DNA from 3 places in the Pseudomonas sp. GW821-FHT09A09 genome. Region 1 is predicted to be linked to each of the others. Evidence: riboswitches for the same ligand, from Rfam matches in the RefSeq annotation. Region 1 holds a riboswitch; each other region holds the start of a gene.
The links. A riboswitch is a leader RNA that binds a small molecule or an ion and turns the genes downstream of it on or off. The one in region 1 is predicted to bind cobalamin.
Positions count from the first base shown of each region.

Region 2: linked by a shared signal. The riboswitch ahead of AC07OV_RS30495 (ABC transporter substrate-binding protein) and the one ahead of AC07OV_RS16315 (CbtB domain-containing protein) in region 1 are both predicted to bind cobalamin.
Region 3: linked by a shared signal. The riboswitch ahead of cobO (cob(I)yrinic acid a,c-diamide adenosyltransferase) and the one ahead of AC07OV_RS16315 (CbtB domain-containing protein) in region 1 are both predicted to bind cobalamin.

Region 1 covers NZ_JBWKPU010000016.1:86,781-98,917, reverse strand. The annotation lists gene AC07OV_RS16370 (DUF2341 domain-containing protein) at 14-1,813, shown strand; gene AC07OV_RS16365 (ExbD/TolR family protein) at 1,825-2,250, shown strand; gene AC07OV_RS16360 (energy transducer TonB family protein) at 2,254-2,958, shown strand; gene AC07OV_RS16355 (putative porin) at 3,001-4,701, shown strand; gene AC07OV_RS16350 (DNA repair protein) at 4,720-5,346, shown strand; gene AC07OV_RS16345 (YbjN domain-containing protein) at 5,367-5,846, shown strand; gene AC07OV_RS16340 (peptidylprolyl isomerase) at 5,843-6,784, shown strand; gene AC07OV_RS16335 (LysR family transcriptional regulator) at 6,837-7,814, shown strand; gene AC07OV_RS16330 (LysR family transcriptional regulator) at 8,063-8,929, opposite strand; gene AC07OV_RS16325 (DUF4865 family protein) at 9,023-9,562, shown strand; gene AC07OV_RS16320 (CbtA family protein) at 9,564-10,292, opposite strand; gene AC07OV_RS16315 (CbtB domain-containing protein) at 10,312-10,524, opposite strand; cobalamin riboswitch at 10,557-10,697, opposite strand; gene AC07OV_RS16310 (histidine phosphatase family protein) at 10,724-11,278, shown strand; gene cobF (precorrin-6A synthase (deacetylating)) at 11,324-12,079, shown strand; gene AC07OV_RS16300 (alpha/beta hydrolase) at 12,091-12,137, shown strand, end outside.
Region 2 covers NZ_JBWKPU010000077.1:408-5,786, forward strand. The annotation lists gene ptrR (putrescine utilization regulator PtrR) at 1-850, opposite strand, end outside; gene AC07OV_RS30490 (aldehyde dehydrogenase family protein) at 954-2,336, shown strand; cobalamin riboswitch at 2,474-2,667, shown strand; gene AC07OV_RS30495 (ABC transporter substrate-binding protein) at 2,784-3,794, shown strand; gene AC07OV_RS30500 (FecCD family ABC transporter permease) at 3,791-4,795, shown strand; gene AC07OV_RS30505 (ABC transporter ATP-binding protein) at 4,792-5,379, shown strand, end outside.
Region 3 covers NZ_JBWKPU010000015.1:155,439-167,575, reverse strand. The annotation lists gene AC07OV_RS15885 (MFS transporter) at 1-272, opposite strand, end outside; gene AC07OV_RS15880 (MarR family winged helix-turn-helix transcriptional regulator) at 326-730, opposite strand; gene AC07OV_RS15875 (adenosylcobinamide-GDP ribazoletransferase) at 773-1,501, opposite strand; gene cobC (alpha-ribazole phosphatase family protein) at 1,504-2,079, opposite strand; gene cobT (nicotinate-nucleotide--dimethylbenzimidazole phosphoribosyltransferase) at 2,076-3,131, opposite strand; gene cobU (bifunctional adenosylcobinamide kinase/adenosylcobinamide-phosphate guanylyltransferase) at 3,128-3,649, opposite strand; gene AC07OV_RS15855 (cobyric acid synthase) at 3,726-5,177, opposite strand; gene cobD (threonine-phosphate decarboxylase CobD) at 5,174-6,163, opposite strand; gene cbiB (adenosylcobinamide-phosphate synthase CbiB) at 6,156-7,064, opposite strand; gene bluB (5,6-dimethylbenzimidazole synthase) at 7,061-7,711, opposite strand; gene AC07OV_RS15835 (cobyrinic acid a,c-diamide synthase CobB) at 7,708-9,099, opposite strand; gene cobO (cob(I)yrinic acid a,c-diamide adenosyltransferase) at 9,096-9,707, opposite strand; cobalamin riboswitch at 9,787-10,044, opposite strand; gene AC07OV_RS15825 (PQQ-dependent sugar dehydrogenase) at 10,144-11,457, shown strand; gene AC07OV_RS15820 (C40 family peptidase) at 11,534-12,073, opposite strand.

The sequences.
Region 1 (12,137 bases):
GGAGACTTCACCCATGCAACGCCTATTCCTGAGCCTGTTGATCTGCCTGGGCTTCACGCTCCCGGCCACCGCCCATGCCTGGTGGCAGGACGACTGGCATTACCGCAAACAGATTTCGGTCGATACCACTGCCCAAGGCGCGGCGATCAACCAGGCCCTGGGCCGCACTGCGCTGCTGGTGCGCCTGCACACCGGCAACTTCTCCTTTGACGGGGTCAAGGATGACGGCGCCGACCTGCGCTTTGTCAGTGCCGATGACAAGACCGTGTTCAATCACCAGATCGAAAGCTTCGACCCGCTGATGGGCATGGCGCTGATCTGGGTCGATGTGCCCAAGGTCGAGGGTGGCCAGCGCCAGGACCTGTGGATGTACTACGGCAACCAGAAGGCAACGGCGACCGCCAACGGCCAACTGACCTTCGATCCGAACTACACCGCACTGTTTCACTTTGACGGCGCCAACGGCACGCCAGCCCGGGACACCACGGCCTACGCCAACACCGCGCTGAACGCCACCGGCGCAAGCATCGATGGCGTCATCGGCCGCGCCCTGCAACTCAGTGGCCAACCGCTGATGTTGCCTGCCAGCCCGTCGCTGCAACAGGCGGCTGGTGGCGCATTCACCTTCAGCGCCTGGCTGCGCCTGGACCAGGCCAGCGGCGAGCAAGTGGTGTTCGCCCGACGTGACGGTGGCCACAGCCTGTTGCTCGGCTTGAACCAGGGTATGCCGTTCGTGGACGTCGATGGCCAGCGTGCGGTGTCGACCCAACCGCTGAACCCGGGCCAATGGCAGCACCTGGCGTTCACCGCCGAGGGCCAAAAAATCGCGCTGTACGTCAATGGCCGCGAAACCGCGAGCCTGGCGGTCGCGCTGCCGGCGTTCAATTCGCAGCTGGCCATCGGCGCCGACCTGCCGGACGCCGCCAGTGGTCACCTGCCGTTTGCCGGCGCCATTGATGAGCTGCGTCTGTCCAAGGTGGCCCGTCCGGCCACGTTGCTGCTGGCTGACGCGAGTGCCCAGGGCGCCGAGTCGAAACTGGTGGCTTACGGGGTGGATGAAGAACAGTCGGGATTTGGCTTCGGCAGCCTGGGCTTCTTGCTCAAGGCCGTGCCGGTGGACGCCTGGGTGATCATCCTGGTGCTGGTGGCGATGATGGTGCAGTCGTGGTTCATCATGCTGCGCAAGAACCGCATGGTCAGCCGCGTCAGCAGTGCCAACGAAGTGTTCCGCGAGCAGTTCGCACAGATCGGTACGCGCCTGGAAATGTACTACGACGATGACGTGTTGGCCGAGCGCCTCACCCATTCTTCGCTGTGGCGCCTGTACCGCGTGGCGGTCAAGGAGATCCGCACCCGCCGTGCCCAGGGCGCCGACACCTCGTCGGTATCGGCCGCCACCATCGAAGCGATCCGCTGCTCCATGGACGGCGTGCGTACCCGCGAAAACCAGGCCCTCAGTGCCAAGCTCTCGACCTTGTCCAACGCCATCGCCGGCGGCCCGTACATCGGCCTGCTCGGCACCGTGCTGGGGATCATGGTGGTGTTCCTCGGCACGGCCATGGCCGGTGACGTGAACATCAACGCCATTGCACCGGGCATGGCGGCGGCCTTGCTGGCCACGGCCATGGGCCTGTTCGTCGCGATCCCGGCGCTGTTTGGCTACAACCGCCTGATCACGCGCAACAAGGAAGTCAGCGCCGACATGCGCGTGTTCGTCGACGAGTTCATCACTCGCCTGGCGGAGATGCACGGCGAGAGCCAGTCCAGTGAAGCGGCCCATCGCCGCGAGCACCACGCCACCGTGCCGGCCTGAGGAGAATCGCCATGGCTTCCGTAAACGCCTCCCACGACGATGAAGAAGACGCCGCCGTCGACAGCATCAACATCACGCCCCTGGTGGACGTGCTGATGGTGGTGCTGGTGATGTTCATCCTCACCGCCACTGCCCAGGTCTCGGGTATCCAGATCCATCTGCCCAAGGCCAGCGCCTCGGTGTCGTTGTCGGAGGCCAAGACCAAGGCTATCTCCGTCAACGACGGCGGTCAGGTGTTCCTCGATGCGTACCCGGTGACCCTCGGTGAGCTGGAAGAGCGCCTGCGCATCGAGAAAGCGCTGAACCCGGACTTCCCGGTGATCGTGCGCGGCGACGCGTTGGTGCAGTACCAGAAGGTGATCGAAGTGCTCGATTTGCTGCGACGGCTGGAGCTGTCCCAGGTCGGGCTGGTCACCGGCAAACCGAGCCAGGGCTGAGTCATGACCGCACAGATCCCGATCGCGCCCCTGGCAGTGAAGAAGAAGCCGCCGTTGCGCCCGTTGAAATGGGGCGCTGGCCTGCTGCTGGGCGCCGTGGCCGCCTGGTTCTTGTGGCAGTGGGCCAATGACATGAGTGGCGTGCGGCGTGAAGCGCCCAAGGTGCCGACGATTATCCCGTTGCCGCCACCGCCGCCACCGCCGCCGGAAAAACCCAAGGAACCCGAGCCCCAGGTGGAAGAAAAGGTGCCGGAGCCGGTACCCAGCCCCGAACCCGAAGAGGTTAAGCCGGCCGAAGAGGCACCGCCTTCACCGGCGGACGACTTGGCCAACCCGATGCAGATCGATGGCGATGCGCAGTCCGGCAACGATGGTTTCAACATCGGCGCCGGCAAGGGCGGCGGCATGGCGGGCAGTGGCGGCGGCGGGTTGGGCACTGGCACTTACAAACAGTACCTGGCGGGCACCTACCAGCGCCTGATGCGCGAGGACCGGGAGCTGCGCAAGAAGGCCTTTGCCATACAGATCGACCTGTGGCTGGGCGCGGATGGTCAGGTCACGCGGGCGGTGGTGGCCAAGTCCAGTGGTGACAGTGAGACCGACGCCCAGATGCTCGCGCTGGTGCAGGCACCGCGCGCCACACAGAAGCCGCCGGCGTCGCTGACGCTGCCCATGCGCTTGTCCCTCAAGGGCCGGCGTCCGGATTGATCGAACCCTCTTTCTACGGTTTTTTACAGGAGTTGCGTACACATGATTTCCCCCGTGAATCGACTGACCCTGGCGGTTGGCATGGTCATCGCGACCCTGGTCGGCCAGGCGACAGCAGCGCCGGTCGCCCCCTCGGAAAACGTCACCATCAACCTGATCCGCCTGCTGGTGCAGCAGGGCGTGTTGACCCAGGACACCGCCAACGGGCTGATCGCCCAGGCCGAAAAAGAAGCCCAGCAGGCGCGCCAGGCCAACGCCGCGCCGGTGGTTGCCAGCGGCCCGGTGGCAGCACCTGGGGATGTGCGGGTGCAGTACGTGCCGCAAGCGGTGCGTGATCAGATCCGTGATCAGGTGAAGGCCGAAGTCATGGCCACCGCCAAGAATGAAAACTGGGCCCAGCCCAACACCTTTCCCGATTGGGTGTCGCGCATCAGCTTTGACGGCGACATTCGCCTGCGGGACGAGTCGCGCTACTTCTCGGGCAACAACAGCAATGAGCTGGTCGATTACGCCAAGCTCAATGAAAGCGGGCCGTACGACGTCAACAAAGACACCAACACCAAGTTACCGCCGCTGCTCAATACCACCAAGGACCGGGAAAACCTGTTCCGCCTGCGTGCCCGCCTGGGCATGAAAGCGGTGATCTCGCCGGAATGGACCGCGGGTATCCGCATCGGCACCGGCTCGGACAACAACCCGGTATCCACCACCCAGACCCTGGGGGGCGGCTTTGGCAAGAAGGACATCTGGCTCGACCAGGGCTACCTGAGCTGGAAGGCCACGCAGGACGTGACCCTCACGGCCGGTCGTTTCGCCAACCCGTTCTATTCCACCGACATGATGTATTCGGGTGATCTGAACTTCGACGGTATCGCCGCCAACTTCAACCATGCCTTGAATAACCAGTGGGGGCTGTTCGGCACCCTGGGTGTGTTCCCGGTGGAGTACACCTCCGACGCGGCCAGCAGCAACGGTTTCGACAAGGAAGACAGCGACACCAAATGGCTGTTCGGCGGGCAGATTGGCGCCAACTGGAAGATCAACCGCGACAACAGCCTGAAGGGCGCGGTGGCCTACTACCACTTCGACGATATCGAAGGCCAGCGCTCCAGCCCTTGTGCGCCTTGGGCCGGTGCGCCCGGCTGCGACTCCGATGGTTCACGCCTGGCCTTCATGCAGAAGGGCAACAGTCTGTTCCTGCTGCGCAATATCTCGCCCAACCCAGCCACGCCTGGCCTGACCCCGCAGCCGCAGTACGTGGGCCTGGCCTCCAAGTTCGATGTGCTGGACCTCAACCTGGCGTGGGACGCCGAGCTGCCGAGCGACTTCAAGTTGCGCACCCAAGGCAACTTCATTCACAACCTGGCCTACGACAAGGGCGAGATGCTCAAGCGCAGCGAAGGCGAGATCGTCAACAACATCAACAGCAAGGGCCAGTTTGAAAGTGGCGGCAATGCGTTGATGGTTCAGTTCACCCTCGGCAGTGCGCTGGAGATGCGCAAGCGCGGCGACTGGAACGTGTTGGCTGGCTACAAGTACATCCAGCCTGACGCTTTGCCCGACGGCTTCAACGACTCGTCCTTCCACCTGGGCGGCACCAACGCCAAGGGCTACTTCATTGGCGCCAACTACGGCCTCGACAAGAACATCTACGCCAGTGCGCGTTGGTTGAGCGCGTCGGAAGTGTACGGCGCGCCGTTCGAAGTGGATGTGATGCAACTGGAACTCAACACGCGCTTCTGATGCGCAGGGAGATGCCACATGAACATGCGAATTGGCGGGCTGTTGTTGCTGTTCGTCGCCACGGCGGCCTCGGCGGAAGGCATGGAAGAGCGCCTGCGTACGCAACTGCGCAGCACCACCCAGCAATTGCAGGCGCTGCAAAGCGAACAGGCCCAGGCCAGTGCGGCGCGCATTGCCGCCGAAAACCAGGCCAAGCAGGCCCAGGCGCAGATCAAGCAGCTGACCGCCGAACTGGAAAAAGCCCGTGGCGTAGCCGAACAACTGGCCGGCCAGCAACAGAACCTGCACAGCCAGGCGCAGGCCCAGGTGGCGGCGAGCAATGAGCAGATCGGCAAGTTCAAGAAGGCCTATGACGAGTTGCTGGTGCTGGCCAAGGGCAAGGAAACCGAGCGCGCCCGCTTGCAGGCGCAACTGACTGAACGTGACACACAAGTGCAGCAATGTTCAGTCAAGAATCAACAGATGTACGGCGTGGCCCGGCAGTTGCTCGCGGCCTACGAAAAAATCGACGTGGCCGAAGTGATGAGCATCCGCCAACCCTTCGCCAGCAGCGCGCGGGTCAAGTTCGAGGAACTGGCCCAGGGGTTTGGCGACGAGCTTTACCAAAACCGCTTCGATGCGCCGCATACCGCCCTTAATCATTGATCGACAAGGAAGAGACTACGATGAGCGACGTTCAACTGATCACCAGCGTGACCCCACAGAGCCTCACCGAGCTGCTGCAGGAAGCCGGCTACCGGGTCAACCAGACCGAACAGAACGGCATTGTGCAATTGCTCAGCGCCAGCCAGGGCATCGGCTTTGCCGTGCGTTTTGGCAATGCGGCGGTAGAGCCGGGCAACTACGTGGACTTCACCTACAGCTGCGCACTGCGAGTACAAGGTGAGCTGCCCGAAGGCCTGGCCCAGGTGTGGAACGCTTCGCGCCGTTTTGCACGGCTGTCATTGCAGGGTGAATTCCTGCTGATGGAAATGGACGTGGTGGTGGCCGGTGTCGGCGCTACCCACCTGCGCAGCCAGTTGGAACTGTGGGACCGCCTGTTGCAGGAGTTCATTGTCTACCTGCGCGAGTACAGCCAGCAGGCTGCCCAATTGCAGGCGCAGGCCGCTACCGCCCCTGAGGGTGAAGAGGCGCCAGTCCTGTGAAAAAGCCAACCCTGATGGTCAGCGCCGGTGCCCTGGCGTTGCTGGTGGTTGCGGTGGGCCTGGGCTTGCGCCCGGGCAACGACCCGGTGGCTGCGCAGCAACCCACACCTGCCGGCAAGCCGCTGCAAGACGGCCCGGCCGTGGCGCGCCTGGGCAACCAGCAGATCGACGTGCCCGAGCTGAAAAGCGTGCTGGCGAGTTTGCCCGCCGAGTCCCGCGAGCAACTGCGCGGCAATCGTGGCGCGCTGGAGACCTGGATTCGTTCGCGTCTGGCGCAAAAGGCCGTGCTCGAACAGGCTGACGCCCAAGGCTGGCGCCAGCGCCCTGAGGTGGAGCAGCAGACCCGCGCCGCCACCGAGCAGATCGTGTTCCGTGACTACATGCTGTCGGTCAGCCAAGTGCCGGCCGACTACCCCAGCGCCGCTGAACTGCAACAGGCCTACGACAGCGGCAAGGCTCAGTGGGTGACGCCACCGATGTACCGGGTGAGCCAGATCTTCCTGGCGGTCAACGACCCACAAGGCGCCGACGCCGTGCGCCGCCAGGCCCTGGAACTGAGCCGCAGGGCGCAAGCCGCACCGGGCGAATTCGCCGCCCTGGCCACGCAATATTCCCAGGACCCGGACACCGCCCAGCGCGGTGGCGACTCGGGCATGCAACCGTTGCAGCAACTGGTGCCCCAGGTACGCGAGGCGGTGTCGCGGCTCAAGGTAGGGGCCGTGTCGGAGGTGGTGCAAAGCCCGGCCGGTTTCCATGTGCTCAAGCTGATCGGCCAGCAACCGTCACGTACCGCCACGCTCGATGAACTGCGCGAACGCCTGACCCAGGCCCTGCGCGCCCAACGCCAGGAGCAGATTGCCAAGGCCTATCTGGAAGGCATGCTCAATACCGCCACTTTGAGCATCGACGGTGCCGAATTGAACAAGGTGCTGGAGTAACACACGCAAACACGCATTGGATGCACAAGACCTACAAGACAGGGAGTCTCCCATGGCATTTCTAGAACCGTCTGCCCCCCAGGGGGCTGCACCCTATCGTGAACCGATGGCGCCGCGCAGCGCCTGGTTGGCCCAGGCCGACGAGATCGAACCGGAGGTGGCGCGCTATTTCCTGGTGAGCGCGCGCTGTGGCTGTTTCATGCAGGCGGCGCGCAGCCTGAATATCAAGGCGACGTTGCTGCGCAAACGCCTGGCGCAGTTGGAGGAACAGCTGCGCCATTCGTTGTTCACCTACCAGGGCAATGGGCTGGTGCTCAGTCGTGACGGTCAGCAGTTGCAAGCGCACCTGGTGGCCCTGGCCCATGAGCGGCGTTTGCCGGTGGTGGAGCAACCGCTGATTCGCCTGGCGGTGGCCGAGCCGATCCTGCATGACATTCTCGGGCGCGATCTGATCGCCTTGCTGCGCCGCAATGCCAGTGTGCGGTTGGAGATCATTTCCCTGGACAGTCAGTTGTCCTTGCAGGCAGTGGACGCGGATGTGGTGTTGTGGCTGTCGGATGCCGACGGGCCGTTGCCGGGGCCGAGTTTTCCGACGGAGCCGCCTCGGGCGCTGGCGCGTTTGCACTATTTGCCGCATATCGCCAAGCGGTATTCGCGGTTGACCACGCGGCCGGACAGTGTCGAAGACCTGGACGATTACATGCTGGTGCAGTGGCAGCCTGATGTGCAGGTGGAGGCGTTGCAACCCTGGAACGCGGTGGTGGAGCAGCGGCTGGCGGCGGTGGTGCAGGTGCAGGCGTATTCGTTGATGTTGGAGATGATTCGCTGTGGGGCGTGCATTGGGTTGTTGCCGCATTACATGAGCAGTTTTGACCGGGGGTTGGTGGCGTTGCCGGGGTTGCTGGCTGAGAGTATGCAGCGGCAGGTGTGGTTGGCGGTGAATGCGCGGGTGCAGGATGTTGAGGCGGTGAGGATGGTGGTGGAGTTGATTGTGGGGACGTTTGAGGGGCGGCGGGAGTGGTTCGATTGAGTACATATCCGTTTCTGCGGTAACGGCTACTTCTGAGTGGTGTGGATCTGTAGGAGCCGGCTTGCCGGCGATGCAGACGCCTCGGTACATCAGGCACTCCGAGCAGATGCCATCGCCGGCAAGCCGGCTCCTACAGGGATTGGGGTTGGCCGGTTTCCAACTGTCGGCGCGGTCCAAATGTAGGAGCCGGCTTGCCGGCGAGGCAGGCGCCTCGGTGAATCAGGCATGTGCCAAACCGGGCGCCGGGTTCAGCGTTGCAGCACCCCACGGAAGGTTGCACTCAGCGCGCGCAAGGTTTCCCGTGAGCGTGCATCGCTGATCCGGCTGTAGAGCACCACTTCACTGACGGGCAATGCGGGCAGTCCAAATTGCGTGCTTACGTCCACCGCGCCGGGCGGGGCCACGCGGTGGGCGAGGGCGGCGACGCCGAGGCCGGCGCTCACGGCGGCGCCCACGGCCATTACGCCGCCGCCGACGAAGACTTCGGTCCAGTCGATGTGGGCTTCGTCCAGGGCGCGGGTGGCCAGGTGGCGAACGCCGCACGGTGCGGCCATGGTTGCCATGCGCAGCGGCGTGCCGGGAGGGTGTTGCCAGGTGGGGGCGGCGAACCAGCCAAAGCGTTCCACGGCCAGGACTTCGCCGTCTTGGCGGTCGCCTTCGTTGCGCACGATCACGGCGTCGAGTTCGTTGCGGTCGAACGCGGCCACCAGGTCGCGGGACGAGGCGATGCGCACCTCGAGGATCACCAGCGGGTCGTAGGCCGCCAGGCGGCTGAGCCACAGCGGCAGGTCGGGGCCGGCCACGTGGTCGCTGATACCGATCACCAGGCGTCGCTGCACTTGGGCGGCCATGTCGCCCAAGGCGCGTTCGTGAGCGTTGAGCAGGGCGCGCGCGGCGACGATGAATTGCTCGCCCTGGGGCGACAGCCGCACATGCCGGGGCGTGCGTTCCAGCAGACGATAACCGAGGCGTTCTTCCAGGCGTTTGAGCTTGAGGCTGATGGCGGCCTGGGAGGTGTCCAGCGCCTCGGCGGCGCGGGTGAAGCTGGTGAAATCGGCGACCAGCACGAACGCGTGCACGGTGTCGATATCCAGGGGTTTGGGTGCGTCAGTCATATCAGTTCCTTATCGCACATATATCGGGTCATATCTTGTTGAAATCATCGCTGCTGCGCAAGCTGGAACCTCATCTTGCACGGGAGTTTTTATATGTTCGCCAAACAGTATTCGCACCGCTTGCCCGCCGACTACGACATGGGCGTGATTCGCCGGCGCGCCGCACAGTTGGGGCCATTGTGGGATAACGCCGAGGGGTTGCTGTTCAAGGCCTTTATCGCCCAGGAGCAGGGCGGCAACGTGTATGCGTCGGTGTACCTGTGGTCAGACCCATTGCAGGCCGCCGACTTTCTGCTGGGGTCACGCTTCCAGAAAGTGCTCGACAGTTTCGGCCGCCCGCATATCGAAAGCTGGCTGCCGCTGGATGTGCAACGTGGGCCGGCGCAGGCGGCGTTGAGTTTGTATCGGGAAGAGTGGCCACTGGCGCCGGGGGCGGACCGGGCCGCGATACTGGCTGAGGAGAAGGCGCGCAACCTGCAGGTGGCGGACAGCCGTGACACCTTTGCGGTGTTCCTGGCGCTGGATGTGCAAGCCTGGCGTTTGGTGCGGATCACCTTGTCGGCCAAGGCACTGGATGGGGCGCATCCCGGGACGGGCTATCAGGTGTTCTACCTGGCCCATCCCGGAATCTAGTTCAGGAGTTCAAGCGTGCGCGTGGCTGGCTCAAGAGGCGCTCGGCCACCGCACCGAACACCAGGCCCAGGGTGGTCCACAGCACCAGCTGGATGCCCAGCGAGGCGACGCGGAATTTCCACAGCAGCACGGCCGAGAATTGTTCCGGCACTTCATTGATCACCGGGAACAGGCTGCCCGCCACCGACACGATCACGATGTACAGCGCCACGCCCAGGACTGCCCCGGCCCACACGCCACGGCGGGCGATCAGCTTGCGTGCGGCGTTGGTCGCGATCACGGCGGCCGCGACCGACACCAGCAACATCAGGAAGAACAGCTGGGTGCGTTGGGCGATGGTCTCCGGGTCGCCCACCGATGGCGGGTTGGCCGGGTATTTCAGGCCGGGCACCAGGATCAGCGTTACAAATGCCGCCAATGCCAGCAGCGCCGCCAGGCCACGGGGACCAACCTTGCCGATGCGGCCCAGGGCGTAGGCGAACACCAGGGAGAAAATCCCGCCCAGGGAAACGCTGTACACCACCACGCCGGTGAACAGGCCGAAGGTGCTTTGCACGTCGCGGCTCACCAGTTCTTCTTCCGGCGTATCGCCGTGCATCTGTGCCATCTGGTCTTCGAAGGCGATGGCCTTGTCGATTTGCGGTTCGCCAAAAGTCTTGGCGAAGCCGAACGCCAATACGCCGGCGAGCAGGCCCACCAGCATCCCGCGAACGAGTAATTGCCCTGTCATGTCATGTCTCTCTTATTGATTAATGGCAGGGAAAGCCCAGCAGGTGGCGACCGTCGTGGACGAATTCGTGCACGTACATGCCTTTGAAAACCGCCGTGGCACCTTGCTCGGCGCCAACGAAGTAGATCGCCAGCATCAACAGCAGGCCGCCGAAGATTGCCCAGGGGAGGATTTCGCCCAGGGGAATCGTTGGCACATAGACATCAGGGTGGGTTGCAGCGGTGTTAGCCATGAAAACCTCCAGGGATGACGCGTCCCGAAATGGAAAGCATAGGGAGCTGAAACAGGGTCTGGCTTACGGCTGTGGGGCCGAATACAGTGGCGCGACCGCGCCGGTATTGAACCGGCTTCCTGTTTCATGTTCGTTGTAACATGTTGAAACAACTTCGCCAGTCTACGCTGACTGCGCACCGAAGCAGAGTGAATTTGTGATGCAGACCACCCGTTTAAGCCTGATCTGCCATGCCGCCACGCTGGCGCAAAAGCAGGGGCGGTTTCCCGATGACGAACCCGTTGTGCTGGACTGGCAGCGTGAGGCGTTATCCCTGGCCGGTCGCTACCCGAAAAAACACCGCCTGATCTGCGGGCCGGAAGCCAGGGCCCGGCAGACAGCCAGCTTGTTCGGAGACAACGCACAGGTGGAAGACGCCTTGCGCGACGGTGATTTTGGCCACTGGAAAGGCCAGGCCATCGACCAATTGGAAGGCGAGGCCTTGAATGCCTGGCTCACTGACAGCGCCAGCGCGCCCCACGGTGGCGAGTCGGTGGACCAGATCTGCCTGCGGGTCGGGCAGTGGATGAAAGCCCTGGAAAGCCAGCCGGGGCATGTCGTGGCCGTTACCCATCCCTTTGTGATCCGTGCCGCGCTGTTGCACGTGCTGCAGTTGCCGCTGTCGATGTTCTACCGGGTCGACGTCGAGCCGCTGTCCTGCACCGAGCTGCGTTTCAACCGTGTGTGGCGCCTGCGCCTGGAAACTCACGCCTGACCCCGCGAACATGGCAAAATCCACGCCCCGCAATGAGAGCAACCCATGAAACGCATCCTGATCATCGGCATTGGCGCCGGCAACCCTGACTACATCACGATGCAGGCCGTGAAGGCGCTCAACCGCACCGACGTGTTCTTCCTGATGGACAAGGGCCAGAGCAAGGACAAGTTGATCGACCTGCGCCGCGAGATCTGCGAGACCTACATCACCGAGCCCGGCTACCGCTTTGTCGAGGCCGACTGCCCCGAGCGTGTGCGTGGTGATATCGACTACACCACCGCCGTGCAGGACCTGAACCGCGACAAACAGCAGACCTTCGAGCGCATGATCAACGAGGAAATGTCTGACGGCGAAGTGGGTGCATTCCTGGCCTGGGGCGACCCAGCGCTGTACGACAGCACCATTCGGATCCTGCAGGCGATCCTGGCCAGTGGCCGTTGCACCTTTGAATTCGAAGTGATCCCTGGCATCACCAGCGTGCAGGCCCTGGCAGCGCAGCACAAAGTGCCGCTGAACCGTATTGGCAAGTCTGTCGAGATCACCACCGGGCGCCGGTTGGCAGCAGGGCAGGCCAGCGATGCCGACACCCTGGTGGTGATGCTCGACGCCGAAGACTCCTACCGTACCGTGGCCGATCAGGACCTGGATATTTACTGGGGTGCCTACCTGGGCACACCGGACGAGATCCTGATCAGCGGTAAAGTGGCCGACGTTGCGGACGACATTCAACGGGTGCGCAAGGCCGCGCGCCTGGCCAATGGCTGGATCATGGACACCTATTTGTTGCGCAAACCCTGAGGTAACGTCCCATGCTCAAATTGTTTGCCCTGGCGCTGACCCTGGTGGCTGGCGCTGT
Region 2 (5,379 bases), on a different contig from region 1:
CTTCCAGCAGTTTTACGAAGCTGTTCAGGCTCTGCGACACCGTGCCCCGTCGCCAGATCAGCCACGTGTGCAGAATCCGGAAGCTGTCGCTCAGCGGCCACACACTCACCGCCGTAAACCCCGGCATGCTTTCCAGCATGCTGCGCGGCATCAGCGCCAGGCCCGCACCGGCGCTGACGCAGGCGAGCATGCCGTGGTAGGACTCCATCTCGAAGATCCTGCCCGGTACCGCACCATCCTGTGAAAACCAGCGCTCGAAGTGATGGCGGTACGAACAGTTCGAGCGGAACGTATAGATGCTCTCCCCCGCCACATCCTGCCCCCGGGTAATCGGCGCATGGTGCAGCGGTGCGATCACTACCATTTCCTCCTCGAACACCGCCACCCCTTCCAGGGTCGCGTGCAACACCGGCCCATCCACAAACGCCGCCGCCAGGCGCCCCGACAACACCCCTTCGATCATCGTGCCCGACGGCCCGGTGCTCAGGTCGAGTTCGACCTTGGTGTGCTTCTGGTTGTACGCCGCCAGCAAGGCCGGGATGCGCACCGCCGCCGTGCTCTCCAGCGACCCCAGGGCAAACGCGCCCTGGGGCTCCTCCCCCGCCACCGTGGCGCGGGCTTCTTGCACCAGGTCGAGAATGCGCCGCGCATAGCCGAGGAAGTTCCAGCCCGCCGGCGACAGGCGCAGGCGGCTCTTCTCGCGGATGAACAATTCAACGCCCAGGTCCTGCTCCAGTTGCTTGATGCGCGTGGTCAGGTTCGACGGCACACGATGAATCAACTGCGCGGCGGCGCTGATGCTGCCTTGCTCGGCAACGGCCTTGAAGATTTCCAGTTGCACCAGGTCCACGTCATTCTCCAATCGTGAATGTATTGCTTAATATTATTCAGTTTCCAGAAAAGAGACAGCCCCGTAGCCTGAACCCAATCCATTCATTCAGCAGGACGGTGCCATGAACGCAACCACCCACGCTCTCTCGATCAACCCGGCCAACGGCGAAACCGTCGGCAGCTACCCCTACGAAAGCGCCGCGCAACTGGACGCCGCCCTGAACCGCGCCACTGCTGCCTTCCACAGCTGGCGCCGCCAACCGGTCAGCCAGCGCGCCGAGCTGCTGCTGGCCCTGGCCGCCGCCCTGCGTGAACAAGCCGAAGACATGGCGCAGATGATCACCCTGGAAATGGGCAAACCCATCGCCCAGGCCCGTGCCGAAATCGAAAAATGCGCCCTGCTCAGCGAGTGGTACGCCGCTCACGGCCCGGCCATGCTGGCGCCGGAACCGACCCTGGTGGACAACGGCAGCGCCCAGATCGAATACCGCCCGCTGGGCCCAATCCTCGCCGTGATGCCGTGGAACTTCCCGGTGTGGCAAGTGCTGCGCGGCGCCGTGCCGACCATGCTCGCCGGCAACACCTACGTGCTCAAGCACGCCCCGAACGTGATGGGCAGCGCCTACCTGATCCAGCAGGCGTTCCACAAAGCCGGTTTTGCCGAAGGCCTGTTTGAAGTGATCAACGTGGGCAACGACGGCGTGTCCAGCGCCATCGCCGACCCACGCATTGCCGCGGTGACCCTCACCGGCAGCGTGCGTGCCGGCATGGCCATCGGCTCCCAGGCCGGGGCTGCGCTGAAAAAATGCGTGCTGGAACTGGGCGGCTCCGACCCGTTCATCGTGCTCAACGACGCCGACCTCGACGCCGCCGTGCAAGCCGCCCTGATTGGTCGTTTCCAGAACAGCGGCCAGGTCTGCGCCGCCGCCAAGCGCCTGATCATCGAAGCTGGCGTGGCAGACGCCTTCACCGCCAAATTCGTTGAAGCCAGCCGTGCCCTGGTGATGGGCGACCCGACCCTGGCCACCACCTATGTGGGCCCGATGGCACGCTTCGACCTGCGCGACGAGCTGCACGGCCAGGTCCAGGCCACCCTGGAAGAAGGCGCCACCCTGCTGCTGGGCGGCAATAAAGTCGCGGGGGCCGGCAACTACTACGAGCCAACCGTGCTGGCTGGCGTCACCGACCAGATGACCTCGTTCAAACAGGAACTGTTCGGCCCGGTGGCCTCGATCATCACCGCCCGCGACGCCGACCACGCCGTGGCCCTGGCCAACGACAGCGAATTTGGGCTCACTGCCAGCATCTTCACCACCGATGCTGCCAAGGCCCGCGACATCGCCAACCAGTTGGAAACCGGCGGGATCTTCGTCAACGCCTTCAGCGTGTCCGACCCTCGGGTGGCGTTTGGCGGCGTGAAAAAGAGCGGCTTTGGCCGTGAACTGTCGCACTTCGGCGTACGCGAATTCTGCAACGCCCAAACCGTGTGGCTAAACCGCAAATAACCCGCAGCCCCTGTAGGAGCTGGCTTGCCAGCGATGACGGCCGATCAGGCGATAGACATTTCGCCCCCGCCGACGCCATCGCCGGCAAGCCGGCTCCTACGGGGGATCGGGTTTTATCTCCCCCTTGGCAATACGATCGACTACCATACCGCGCCGGTTCCCAAACGGGACTAATAGGGAATCCGAAGCGCGGCCCCCCGCGTCAATCGGAACTGCCCCCGCAACTGTAGGTGCTGAGCCTGCTCCACACTGCCACTGAGCCTTGCTCGGGAAGGCCGGAGCGTGGCGACGACGCACGAGTCAGGAGACCTGCCGGCCAAGCGTTATCACGACCGGCGGGGTGTCCGGGAAGGACATCCTTGCCCTGCCCTTCGGCAGCGTCCATGGCTGTATTTCCACGACCGTACCTCCCCCTGCTCACTGTACGGTTCACACGGAGATTGCCCCATGCTGCCACGCGTTACCGCCCTGCTCACCGGCCTTGGCTTCTGCACCCTGGCCCAGGCCGCGCCCACCCATTACCCGCTGACGCTGGAAAACTGCGGCAGCACCCAGACCTTCCAGCAAGCCCCCGCACGCAGCGTGACCATCGGCCAGGCCGCCACCGAAATGCTCTACGCCCTGGGCGTGGGCGACAAAGTGGTCGGCACTTCGCTATGGTTCAACACTGTGTTGCCGCAGTTCAAGGCTCAGAACGACACCATCGAGCGCCTGGCGAACAACGAGCCGAGCTTTGAGTCGGTGATCGCCAAGCGCCCGCAACTGGTGGCCGCCGAGCTGGAATGGGTGGTCGGCCCCCAAGGCGTGGTCGGCACCCGCGAGCAATTCCAGGAACTTAAGATCCCCACCTACCTGCTGCCCTCCGACTGCGAAGGCAAGGACAACCTGGTGGGCGCCGACGGCACGCGGCTGGAGCCGTTCCGCATCGAGACTATCTATAAAAGTATCAGCCAACTGGCGCAGATCTTCGACGTGCAGGACCGCGGCCAACAGCTGAACGACGACCTCAAGGCGCGCCTGGCCAAGTCAGTCGCCACCGCCCAGGGCAAAGGCCTCAAGCAGGCCAGTGCGCTGGTGTGGTTCTCCAGCGCCGAGATGGCCGCCGACCCTTACGTGGCCGGCCACAAGGGTGTTCCGGAATTCATGTTGCAGACCCTTGGCCTGACCAACGTGGTGCAGTCCGATGAAGAGTGGCCCGCCGTCGGCTGGGAAACCATCGCCAAGGCCAACCCCACGTTCCTGGTAATCGCACGCATGGACCGCCGCCGCTACCCGGCTGACGACCATGAAAAGAAACTGGCTTTCCTGCGCAGCGACCCGGTGACCCGCAACATGGACGCGGTGAAAAACAACCGCATCATCATCCTCGACGCCCTCGCGCTGCAGGCCAGCCTCCGCATGTTCGACGGCCTTGAACAACTGGCCACGGCCATCGACGGCTACGACCTGCCCCAATGACCCGTACCCTGCTCGCCCTGGCCCTGCTCCTGGCCGCCGTGCTCGCCGGCGTGGCCATCGGCGAAACCGCTATCTCGCCGCAGGTGGTGCTGCAGGTGCTCGCCAACAAACTGTGGGCGGCGGGCTACGTGCTCGACCCCATAGACGAAGGCGTGGTGTGGAACTACCGCCTCACCCGCGCCCTGGTGGCCGCCGCGTGCGGTGCAGGGCTGGCGACCTGCGGGGTGATCCTGCAGTCGCTGTTGCGCAACCCGTTGGCCGACCCGTACCTGCTCGGCATCAGCGCCGGCGCCTCAACCGGTGCAGTATTGGTGGCGTTGATCGGCGTCGGTGGCGGGCTGGTGTCGTTGTCGGCGGGGGCATTCGTGGGGGCGATGGCGGCCTTTGCCCTGGTGATTCTGCTGGCACGCGCCAGCGGTTCGGCCAGTGGCACCGGCCAGATCATCCTCGCGGGCATTGCCGGCTCGCAGCTGTTCAACGCGCTCACGGCATTCCTGATCACCAAGTCGGCCAGCTCCGAACAAGCGCGCGGCATCCTGTTCTGGCTGCTGGGCAACCTCAGCGGCGTGCGCTGGCCGTCAGTGTGGCTGGCGGTGCCGGTGGCCGTGGCGGGCTTGGCGGTGTGTTTGTGGCACCGCCGTGCGCTGGATGCATTCACCTTCGGCACTGATTCGGCGGCCTCCCTGGGCATCCCGGTGCGGCGCGTACAGTTTGTGCTGGTGGGCTGTGCCGCGCTGGTGACGGCGGTGATGGTGTCGATTGTCGGCTCCATCGGCTTTGTCGGGCTGGTGATCCCCCACGCTGTGCGCCTGCTGCTGGGCACCGGGCACTCGCGCCTGCTGCCGGCCAGTGCCTTGGGCGGCGCGCTGTTCCTCATCGCGGCGGACGTGCTGTCGCGTACCCTGATCAAGGGCCAGGTGATTCCGGTCGGCGTGGTCACGGCATTGGTTGGCGCGCCAGTGTTTGCGCTGATCCTGATCGGCCGGAGGCACCCGCGATGAGCGTGCTCAGTTGCAGCGGCCTGGGCTTCAAGGTGCGTGACGCGGAGTTGCTGCGCGATGTTCACCTCGACGTCGAAAAAGGCGAAACCCTCGGCATCGTCGGCCCCAACGGTTCCGGCAAATCCACCCTGCTCAAGCTGCTTGCGGGGTTGCGCACGCCAGCCAGCGGCGACGTGCGGTTGGACGGCCAGCGCCTGGGCAGCTTGTCGCGCCGCACCATCGCGCAACAGCTGGCGGTGGTGGAACAACAGGCCGACACCGACGACGCCATCCGCGTCTTCGACGCCGTGGCCCTGGGCCGCACGCCGTGGCTGTCGGCGCTGAGCCCGTGGTCGACGGAAGACGACACCATCGTGCGCCAGGCCCTGCACGACGTCGACGCCACCCACCTGAGCCAGCGCGCCTGGCGCAGCCTCTCCGGCGGCGAACGCCAACGCGTGCACATCGCACGCGCCCTGGCGCAACGGCCGCAGATTTTGTTGCTGGACGAGCCGACCAACCACCTGGACATCCAGCATCAGCTTGGCATCTTGAAGGGCGTGCAAGCGCTGCCCGTCACCACCCTGATCGCCCTGCACGACCTC
Region 3 (12,137 bases), on a different contig from region 1:
AACACCAGGCCTGCGGCGTACAGCACGCCCCCGACAAACACCGCCTTGGTCGCGCCAAAGCGGTCGGCCAGGGCACCGGTAAACGGCTGCGCCAGGCCCCAGATCAGGTTCTGCAAGGCGATAGCGAAAGCAAAGGTTTCGCGACCCCAGCCAAATTCGCTGCTCATGGGTGCCAGGAACAGGCCGAAGCCGTGCCGCACGCCCAAGGACAACGCCAGGATCAGCGCACTCCCCAAAAGAACCCAGCCACTGGTGCGCCACATCGAGGTCATTTCTTATTCTCCGCCGCGGGTATATACCCGCTTGTGTTCGAACAAACTCGCCTTCAAGCGAGTTCGTCCAGCAAGGCCAACAGGGTTTCGCGCTTTTCCGCGCCCAGTTGATCGATCAATTTCTGCTGTGCCGCTTCCCACGCCGGCAACGCCGCCGCCAGCCGTTCGATGCCAGCGTCCGTCAACAACACCAGACGGTTGCGCAAGTCATCACCTTCAACCATCTGCACCAAGCCCTCACCTTCCAGCACCCGCAGGTTTCGCCCCAGGGTGCTGCGGTCCAGGCCCATGGCTTCGGCCAGGCTGGAAATACTCGGCTGGTCGAGGCGTTGCAAGTTGCACAGCAAAGAATACTGGGCAACGTTGATCCCGAAGCCGTCGAGAGCGCCGTCGTAATACCTGCTGACGCCACGGGCGGCGCGACGCAGGTTTGTGCATAAACATTGGGAGGCAAGCATGGAGCGTGTATATACCCGGGATTAAGGAAATGCAAGAAAGTGTTACAGGGCCAAGCCGACCAACACTGCCACTTCCAGTAGCTCCAGCAGCGCGCCGGCTGTGTCTCCGGTGGTGCCACCGAGGCGATTGACCATCAATTGGCGTAGCCCCATGAAGCATAGGGCAGCGAGCAGCACGGCAATCCCGCCGCTGAAACCACCGATCAGGATGCACCCCAAGCCGCTGAGGATCAGCACCTGTTGACCGACAAGCCTGGGTAAATGATCCGACAGCGCCTGGCCCAATCCACCGACCCGCACGTAGCGCGTGGTGAGGAACAACGCCAACAGCGATGCGCGCCCGATCAGCGGAGCCAGGATCAGCGCCGCGCCGTTGTGTTGCTCGATCAACGCCACCAGCGCGGTGAACTTGAGCAACAACACCAGCCCCAGTGTGACCACGGCGATCGGCCCGCTGCGCGGGTCCTTCATGATCGTGAGCGTACGCTCGCGGTCACCGAAGCCGCCGAGCCAGGCGTCGGCGCTGTCGGCCAAACCGTCCAGGTGCAAACCACCGCTGAGCAGCACCCAGGCGGTCAGCAACAACGCGGCGTGCAACAACAGTGGCGCGCCCATCAGCGCCGTATTCCCCCCCCACAGCAACACACCGAACAGCAAGCCGACCACCGGATAAAACAGCAGTGAACGCCCCATTTCCCGAGGCTGCGGCATGCCCGGCAGACGAATCGGCAGGCTGCTGAGAAATTGCAAGGCGATCCAGAACGGCAGCATGTTTACCCCACTTCCTTGAGTTGACCGCCTGCCGTGACCTGTAGGCGGAACAACCCACCGTGGCCGACTTCAACATTCAGCAACTGTTCGCGAGGCAAACCCCGCGCCTGCGCCAACAGCAAACGCATGACCCCACCATGGCTGATCAACAACACACGCTGCCCGGCATACGCCTGATGCAAGCGTGCGACAGCGCCCAGGACCCGGTGGGAAAAGTCACTCACCGGCTCCCCATCAGGCGGCGTGAAGCCATAAGGATCGGCCCAGAACAGCCCGAGCCCTTCAGCATCGGTTTCCATCAACGTCGCAGCACTCTGCCCTTCCCAGGCGCCGAAGTGCAGCTCTTGCAGGTCCTTCTCCAGACTCACCGGCAGGTTCAGGCGTTCGCCCAATTCCTCGGCAAAACGCGCACAGCGTTGCAGCGGCGAGCTGACCAAACGGTCCCAGGGCCCTTGCTGCAACACGGCGGCACGCATCTGCGCCCAGCCATTGGCCGTCAGTGCGTCGTCAAGGCTGCCGCGCAGGCCGCCACCCAGTTCGGTTTCGCCGTGACGCAGCAGGTCCAGGTGCAAGGTCATGCCGGGCGGTCAGCCACGGCGGCTTCGGCGAAGGTCGCCATCTGCCCGTGCAACGCACACGCCAGGCGCAACAACGGCACCGCCAGCGCCGCACCGCTGCCCTCGCCCAGACGCAGGCCTAGTTCCAGCAGCGGCTGCGCCTCAAGGCTTTGCAGCACATGACGATGGCCCGGTTCGGCCCCACGATGGCCAAACACCAGCCACTCGCGACATGCCGGGTTCAGGCGAGTAGCGACCAACGCCGCCACGCTGCAGATAAACCCGTCCACCAGCACCACGATGCCTTCCTGGGCACAGGCCAGGTAAGCGCCGACCAACGCGGCGATTTCAAAACCACCCAGGTTGAAGAGGGTCTGCAACGCATCGCCGCGCTGCCCCGCATGAAGGGCCAATGCACGCTCGATCACCGCCACCTTGTGGCTCACGCCCTGGGCGTTCAAGCCGGTGCCCGGGCCTGTCAGGTCGCTGACCTGGCAGGCCAGCAATGCACACGCCAGCGCGCTTGCCGCCGTGGTGTTGCCGATCCCCATCTCACCGCCAATAAACAGCTGGGCGCCGCTTTCCAGCGCACGGCGTGCGCTGTCGCGGCCGGCTTGCAGGGCGAGCCGTCCTTGAACCTCGGTCATCGCCGGGCCGTTGACGAAATTGGCAGTGCCCGCACCGATGTTCAGATGGCGCACGCCCGGCAGGTTCAGCGCAGGCGTCACCGTGCCCAGATCGACCACTTCCAACTGCGCATCCAGTTGCCGCGCCAATACGCTGATGGCCGCACCGCCGGTGACAAAGTTGTGCAGCATCTGCCCGGTAACTTCCTGCGGGAAAGCCGACACGCCCTCCGCCACCACCCCATGGTCACCGGCAAAGATCGCGATCCACAGTGAATCCACCGACGGCTTGACCGTGCCCTGCAAGCCGGCCAATTGCACCGCCAAGGCTTCCAGTTGGCCGAGGGAACCGGCCGGTTTGGTCAATTGCTGCTGGCGCGCCAGCGCTTGAGCGTGCGCCGAGGCGTCGATGGTTTTGCAGGGGTTGAGCCACCAGGTGTCAGTCATAACGCAGTACCTTTCAAAGTCAGGGGCAGGCCGGCGACCGTCAGGACAACGCGCTGACACTGCTCGGCCAAGGCTTGATGCAGCCAACCGGCTTCATCCACATAGCGGCGAGTCAATTCGCCCAGCGGCACGACACCCAGACCGGTCTCGTTGCTGACAAAAATGATTTCACCCGGCAACGACGCCAGGGTGTCCAGCAGTTGGTCGCGCTCGATCGCCAGGCGCTCGCCGTCTTCGAGCATCAGCAGGTTGGTCAGCCACAGGGTCAGGCAGTCCACCAGCAGGCATTGCCCAGCGGCTGCGTTTTCCCGCAGGACGCGCGCCAGTTCAAGCGGTTCTTCGACCAGGCTCCAGTGGTCGGGGCGACGCTGGCGATGCAGCGCGACACGCGCATTCATCTCACCATCCAGGGGCTGGCTGGTGGCGATGTAGGTGACCGGCAGGCCACTGTCGCTGGCGAGTTTTTCGGCCAGGCGGCTTTTGCCGGAGCGGGCACCACCCAAAATCAGTTGATGCATGCTGCAAACCTGTAGGAGCCGGCTTGCCGGCGATGATCGTCAACGTTAATGCACGAGGAGGTTCGCAGTCGCATGGTCAGATTCCACATAGCGTGCGCAGCAACTCGGTATCCAGATGGTTTTCCACCAGGTCCGCCAGGCGATCGATATCACGTTCGCGCAGCGCGTGGTAATCCACCTCCTGCACATCCACCAGCCCGGCCCAGCGCAGCAAGGCGCTGCACGCCGCCGGGGTTTCAAACAGCCCGTGCAGGTAGGTGCCGAGGATTTGCCCGTCCGCGCTCCTGGCGCCGTCGCTGCGGCCATCGTCCAGTCGCACGGCGGCGTGCAACAGGGCATCGCCCGTCGTAACGCCGGCGTGAATCTCATAGCCGCTGACCTCGGCGTCTTCAAGCAGCAAACGGCCACGAACGTTGCGCAGCTGTTTTTCTTCTTCGAGGGTCGTACTGAACGCCAACAGACCCAGCCCTTCGCTGGAACCGGCAGGCCCTTCCAGGCCCAGCGGGTCATGCACCTGCTCACCGAGCATCTGCAAGCCGCCGCAGATGCCGAGCACCTTGCCGCCGTAACGCAGATGCCGCGCCAGGGCGCTGTCCCAGCCATTGGCACGCAGGTACGCCAAGTCGGCGCGCACGCTTTTGGAGCCCGGCAAAATAATCAGGTCGGCAGCGGGAATAGGCTGGCCCGGGCCGACGAACTGCAAGTCCACTTGGGGATGCAGGCGCAGCGGGTCGAAATCCGTGTGGTTGCTGATACGCGGCAGCACCGGCACCACTACCTTGAGCACCTGCGCAGCCTTGTCGATCTGGCGCCGGTCGATACCGTCCTCGGCTTCCAGGTGCAAATCCATCACATAGGGCAAAACGCCCACCACCGGTTTGCCGGTGCGCGCCTCCAGCCAATCCAGGCCCGGCTGCAACAAGGCAATATCGCCACGAAAACGGTTGATGATGAAGCCCTTTACCCGCGCTTGCTCGGTGGGCGACAGCAACTCCAGCGTGCCGACCAAGTGGGCAAACACGCCGCCGCGATTGATGTCGGCGATGAGCAGCACCGGGCAGTCCACGGCTTCGGCGAAGCCCATGTTGGCGATGTCATTGGCGCGCAGGTTGATCTCTGCCGGGGAGCCGGCGCCTTCCACCATCACCACCGGGTAGGCTTGGCTCAACCGCGCGTGCGAGGCCAGCACCGCCTGCATCGCGATGGCTTTGTAGTCGTGATAGGCGACGGCGTTCATGCTGGTGACCGCGCGGCCATGGATGATCACCTGGGAGCCGGTGTCGCTGTTGGGCTTGAGCAACACCGGGTTCATGTCGGTGTGGGGTGGCAGGTTGGCGGCCTGAGCCTGCACGGCCTGGGCGCGACCGATCTCGCCGCCCTCGGCGGTCACGGCGCTGTTGAGCGCCATGTTCTGCGGTTTGAACGGTGCGACCGCCACCCCTTGGCGGACCAACCAGCGGCACAAGGCGGTCACCAGGGTGCTTTTACCGGCATCGGACGTGGTGCCCTGCACCATCAATGTACTCATGAAGCTTCCTTGTAGGCGGCCAGGGCCTCATCGAGGCGCAACCAGTCGGCCTCGGTGTCGGGCAAGCCGAAGCGCAGGCTGCTGTCATGGACAAACAGCCGCAGCAGAATGCCGCGCTGGGCCATGAATTCGTGCATGCGTTCAGCGTGGGGCGTGATCAACCATTGAAACAACGCGCAGCCGCCCTGGGGCTGAAAGCCGTGGCGCTCGAGCAAGGCAAACAGACGTCGGCCCGCCTCGATGCAACGCGTGCGTTGCCGGGCCTGGCCGGCAGTGTCGCGCAGGCACACCTGACCCAACACGCGCGTTGGCCCGCTGACTGCCCAGGGGCCGACCTGTTCGGCCAGCAACTTGAGCAGCTTGCGCTCGGCCAGCACAAAGCCCAGCCGCACTCCGGCCAGGCCGAAGAATTTGCCAAACGAGCGCAACACGATCAGGCCAACCTGGTGGGCCTGGCCCGCCAGGCTCAATTGAGGGGTGACGTCCATGAAGGCTTCATCCACCACTAGCCAACCGCCGCGCTGGGCCAATCGCGAATGCCAGTCCAGCAGGCGTTGCGGCGACAGGCTCAGGCCGGTGGGGTTGTTGGGGTTGACCACCACCAGCACGTCGAGGCCGTCGAGGAAGAAGTCGACTTCCTGCTCCTGCACCTCGCGCACCACATAGCCGGCGCGACGCCAGGCTTCGGCGTGTTCGGCATAGCACGGCGACAACACGCCGACTTTGCCGGCACGGCGCAGGCGTGGCAGCAACTGGATGGCCGCCTGGGAACCGGGCACCGGCAACAGGTGCGCAGCGCCGTAGTATTCGCTGGCGGCTTGCTCCAGGCCGTCATCGGTTTCGGGCAAGCGTGCCCAGGCGCGCAACGGGATCTCCGGGATCGGCCACGGCCAGGGCGCGAGGCCGCTGGACAGGTCGAGCCAGTCGGCTTCGGCAATCCCGTACTGAATCGCTGCCTTGCGCAGCCGGCCACCGTGTTCAAGCATAGAATTGCGCCCCCGCGCACAGGATCAGCAGCCACAACCATACGCCGCGCTGCACCAGTTGCCAGCCCCGGTCGATGGAATCGGCACCCGCCGCCGGGCCTTCGCCCAATTGCGGGCGATGGTGCACTTCGCCGTGATAGATCGCAGCGCCGCCCAACTCCACACCCAGGGCGCCAGCACCCGCCGCCATCACCGGGCCGGCGTTGGGGCTGTCCCAGGTCGGGCCCTGGGTGCGCCAGCATTTGAGGGCCAGGCGGGTCTTGCCGAGCACGGCGTAGGTCAACGCCACCAGGCGTGCGGGAATGTAGTTGAGCACGTCGTCGATCTTGGCCGCTGCCCAACCGAAACGTTCGAAGCGTTCGTTGCGATAACCCCACATGGCATCGAGGGTGTTGCTCAAGCGGTAGAGCACCACGCCCGGCACACCGGCCACCACAAACCAGAACAGCGCGGCAAACACCGCGTCGCTGCCGTTCTCCAGCACCGATTCGGTAGCGGCGCGGGCGACTTCGGTGCTGTCCAATTCACTGGTCTGGCGGCTCACCAGGTAGCTGACGCGTTTGCGCGCTTCGTCCAGGTCATCGCTGCGCAGGGCCTGCGCCACCGGAATCACATGCTCACCGAGGCTGCGCATGCCGAGGGCGCAGTACAGCGCGAGGATTTCCAGTACCCAACCGATATACGGCGCCCACGACAGCGCCGTGGCCAGCAGGGTCAACGGCACTACTGCGATAAACCACGCAGTCACGCCATGGCTGCGCCAACCGCGCCCACCGGTGTTGAAACGCTGCTCGATGCGCCCGGCAAAATTGCCGAACGCCACCAGTGGATGCCGGCGCCTGGGCTCGCCCAGCAGCGCATCCAGCGCCACCGCAGCGACACACAGCAAGGCCACACTCATTGACTCACTCCCCACGCATTCTCATACAACATGTCACTCAGCGGCCGAGGCTCGGTCCAGCCTTCGAGCTGCAACATCGGTGCCGGATAGAACTCGGCCACCGGCCCCAGGCACAGCACCGCCAAAGGTTTTGCGCCAGGCGGCAAGCCCAGCAGATCGGCCAGGGCCTGGGGTTCAAACAGCGAGACCCAGCCCATGCCCAAGCCTTCGGCGCGGGCGGCGAGCCACAGGTTCTGGATGGCACAGGACAGCGAGGCCATGTCCATTTCCGGCAAAGTGCGACGGCCGAAGATGTGGCGCTCGCGGTCATCCATCAACGCCGCGACCAGCACTTCGGCGCAGTCGTGAATGCCTTCGACCTTGAGTTTCATGAACTCATCAGAGCGTTCGCCCAACGCCTCGGCGGTGCGTACGCGCTCTTCTTCCACCAGTTGTTGAATCTGCCCACGCAGTTGGCGGTCGCTGATACGGATAAAGCGCCAGGGTTGCATCAGGCCGACGCTGGGGGCCTGATGGGCAGCCTGGAGCAAACGGTGCAGCAATTCAGGGGCGACGGTGCCACCGCTGAAATGGCGCATGTCGCGGCGTTCGGCGATGGCGCGGTAGATGGCATCGCGGTCGGCTTCGGGGAAGGCGTTGTCAGTCATGGCCTCTTCGCGGGCAAGCCCGCTCCCACATTGGATGGGGTTTCAACTCGGTACATTGTGGGAGCTGGCTTGCCTGCGATGGCGGCTTCCTGGTCTGGCGCAAACAAGGCGGCCACTGCCACGGGATTGGATGGAAAATAGAAATGTACGTAGGACGCGGTCATACGCCCCTGTCTGAAAACCGCCTCGGCACCACGCCCACCATTGGGGCTCAGGCCACGGGCAATCGGCTGCCACTCGGTGGTCGTGAGGGAGTGGTGATAGGTATGGCCGCGCAGCGTGCCTTCGGGCAGCTCGACATTCTGCAGGGCCAGGGCCGCGAGTTTCTTTTGCATCACGGCGTCGCCTTGCAGCAGGCCCACCAGTTCGGCGCGGGTACCCTCGACATCGGTCAGCGAGTCGAGCAGGTACAGCATGCCGCCGCACTCGGCGAGCAAGGGTTTGCCGGCAGCATGATGAGCGCGGATGGCGTCGAGCATCGGGGTGTTTTGCGACAGCGCCTGGTGGTGCAATTCCGGATAGCCACCCGGCAGGTAGAGACTGTCGGCGTCTGGCAATTGGTGGTCATGGATCGGCGAGAAGAAGTGCAACTCGGCCCCCATCGCGCGTAGCAGATCGAGGCTGGCGCCGTAGGTAAAGGCGAAGGCTTCGTCGCGGGCCACGGCAATACGCACGCCTTCCAACAGCGGCTCGGCCACGATCACTTCGGGCGCGGCAAAGGTTACCGGAGGCGGTAAGGCCACTTCGCAACTGCTGCCCAATGCTTGAGCGGCGGCGTCCAGGCGTACATCGAGGTCATTCAATTCGCTGGCTTGCACCAGCCCCAGGTGTCGGCTGGGCAGTTCGATGCCAGTTTCACGGGACAATGCGCCATACCAGCGCAGGCCTTCAGTCAGGCTGCCTTCCAGCAGTTGCGCGTGGCGCAAGGTGCCGACGCGGTTGGCCAGCACGCCGGCAAACGGCAGGTCCGGCTGATAACGCGCCAGGCCCAGGGCCAGGGCGCCGAAGGTCTGGGCCATGGCGGTGCCGTCGATCACGCCCAGTACCGGCACGCCGAAGTGCCGCGCCAGGTCGGCGCTGGAGGGGGTGCCGTCGAAAAGGCCCATCACGCCTTCGATGAGGATCAGGTCGGCTTCACCGGCCGCTTCCCACAACAGGCGGCGACTTTCCTGCTCGCCCACCATCCACATGTCCAGCTGATAAACCGGCGCACCACTGGCGCGCTCATGGACCATCGGGTCGAGGAAGTCCGGACCGCATTTGAACACACGCACCTTGCGCCCCAGGTTGCGGTGCAACCGGGCCAGCGCAGCGGTGACGGTGGTTTTGCCCTGGCCGGACGCCGGTGCGGCGATCAAGACGGCCGGGCAATGACGGGGCTGATTCAAAGTTCGACGCCCTTCTGTGCCTTGATACCGGCCTGGAACGCGTGCTTGAGCATGCCCATTTCGGTGACGGTGTCGCCCATTTCGATCAATTCGGGTTTGGCGCCACGACCGGTGACGACCACGTGTTGCATCGGCGGGCGGGCTTGCAGGTCGCTGAGCACCTGGTCCAGGTCGAGGTAGCCGTGCTTGAGGGCGATATTCAGCTCATCCAGCACCACCAGGCCGATGGCCGGGTCTTGCAGCAGTTCGCGGGACACCGCCCAAGCGGCTTCGGCGGCGGCGATGTCGCGCTGGCGGTCCTGGGTTTCCCAGGTGAAGCCTTCGCCCATGACGTGGAAACGCACTTGCTCGGGGAAGCGGCGGAAGAACAACTCTTCACCGGTGCTGTTACGCCCTTTGATGAACTGCACCACGCCGCACTGCATGCCGTGGCCCATGGCCCGGGCCAGCATGCCGAATGCGGAACTGCTCTTGCCTTTGCCGTTGCCGGTCAATACCAGCAGCAAACCACATTCATTGGGGGAGTTGGCGATGCGCTCGTCGATCACGGCTTTTTTGCGCAGCATGCGCGCCAGGTGGCGTTCGTCGCGGTCGGGGGAATCGGTCATGGCAGCTCTCCGTTGGGGCTGGACAAAAACGGCGGGCAGGAAAAAGACAATACAGACAGCCAAGCATCGCCCACCGTGATGCTGTTGGATGCTCCGGGCCGGTCTCCGGGCTCATGAGTGGCGCCCTGCGCTTATGAAAAGAGCGAGCAGGCCGACGTTGCGCCTTCCCATATCGCGCGCGATACAGTGGCAAAAGGCAGCGTCTTGACTCATTTACCGTTGCGGGGGCAGCGCCGGAATCGCGGCAGCACTGTGTACAAGTGTGCTCACTCACCGGCTTCCCTGTTTCACCCTGTCGACGCATGCGCCACAGAGCACCTGGAACAAGCCGCGAAGGTTAGTGGGTTGGGGGTGGAGCGTCAATTAAAGCTGGCCTCGCACTTGAACCATCGGACCGCCGCACTCCTCTACCCTTACAGGTATCAAGGAGAAAACCATGCATAAAACCAGACTCGCCTTGCTGATCATGCTCGCAGGCACCCTCGCCGCCTGCGGTGAAAGCTCAACGTTGCAGGTGTCCGATGGCACCGGCCCTTCGCCCAAGTTGCCCGAACCGAACAAGACACTGATCCCGACCGTCAACATCGCCCCGGCGATCGGCTGGCCTGAGGGCGCAAAACCCACGGCGGCCGCTGGCACCCAAGTGGCCGCGTTCGCCGAAGGGCTGGACCACCCGCGCTGGCTGTATGTGCTGCCCAACGGCGATGTGCTGGTGGCCGAAACCAATGCGCCGCCCAAACCGGATGACGCCAAGGGGATTCGCGGCTGGGTGATGGAGAAGGTCATGGGCCGCGCCGGCGCCGGTGTGCCGAGCCCGAACCGCATCACATTGCTGCGCGATGCCGACCACGACGGCGTTGCCGAGACGCGCACAGTGTTCCTGGAGAACCTGAACTCACCGTTCGGCATGACCCTGGTCGGCAACGATTTGTACGTGGCGGACTCGGACAAACTGCTGCGTTTCCCCTACCAGCCGGGCGAAACCGCGATCAAGGCAGCCGGTACCAAGGTGGTCGACCTGCCAGGTGGCAGCATCAACCACCACTGGACCAAGAACGTGGTGGCGAGCAAGGACGGCAGCAAGCTGTATGTGAGCGTTGGCTCCAATAGCAACGTTGGCGAAAACGGCCTGGAAGCGGAAGAAGGTCGGGCGGCGATCTGGGAAGTGGATCGCGCCTCGGGTCAGCACCGCATCTTCGCCTCCGGCCTGCGCAACCCGAATGGCATGGCGTGGGAGCCGCAGACGGGCAAGCTGTGGACGGCGGTGAATGAGCGCGACGAAATCGGCAGTGATCTGGTGCCGGACTACATCACGTCGGTCAAGGAGGGTGGTTTCTACGGCTGGCCTTTCAGTTATTACGGCCAGCACGTGGATGTTCGCGTTTCGCCGCAGAACCTGGACCTGGTGGCCAAGGCCATTGCGCCGGACTATGCCGTGGGCCCACATACGGCGTCATTGGGGCTGACGTTTGCCGAGGGTAATAAACTACCGGCGCAGTTCAGCAACGGGGCGTTCATCGGCCAGCATGGGTCGTGGAACCGCAAGCCGCACAGTGGCTACAAGGTGATCTTTGTGCCGTTCGAGGGTGGCCAGCCCAAAGGGCAACCGGTGGACGTGCTGACTGGGTTTCTCGACAACGACGAGAAGGCCATGGGTCGGCCGGTGGGTGTGGTGATTGATCAGCAGGGGGACTTGCTGGTGGCCGATGATGTGGGGAACAAGGTGTGGCGGGTGTCGGCCGCAAAATGAACTGTAGGAGCCGGCTTGCCGGCGATGGCGTCCTCAAGGGCCTCATCGCCGGCAAGCCGGCTCCTACAGTTTTTTGTCAGGGGTTGCGAGCCAGGTTTGCTGGCAACACGCGCTTGGCGCTCAGGTAGGCATTCTGCCAATACGCCTTGGACAAGGTATCCAGCTTGACCGTACCGCCGGTTTGCGGCGCGTGCACAAAACGCCCTTCCCCCACGTAGATCCCGGCATGGCTGACCTGTGAACCGCCACCGGTGGCGAAGAACAGCAAGTCGCCGGTCTGCAGGTTTTCTTCGCTGACGTCCTGGGCACGCATCACGATCAACTCACGGGTGGTGCGCGGCAACGAGATGCCCGCCGCATCGCGGTAGACAAAGCCGATCAGGCCACTGCAATCGAAACCGGAGTCCGGTGTGTTGCCGCCCCAGCGGTAAGGCGTGCCCACCAGACCCAGCGCACGGAAGAGCACGTCTTCGGCAGCAGGCGAGAAGCTCTGGCTGGAATAGTTGAACACTGGCTTGGGCTTGGCCGCCACGAACGCAGGGGGCGGTGGGCGGCTTGCGCAGGCGCTGAGGAGCGCGGCGCAAACGAGAAGAATGAGGCGGGCTGAGGTCGACATGGGCAGAACAATCCTGGTCTGGATGCGGCTTTTCGCTGCCGAACGCTGAAAACCAGAACGCGCA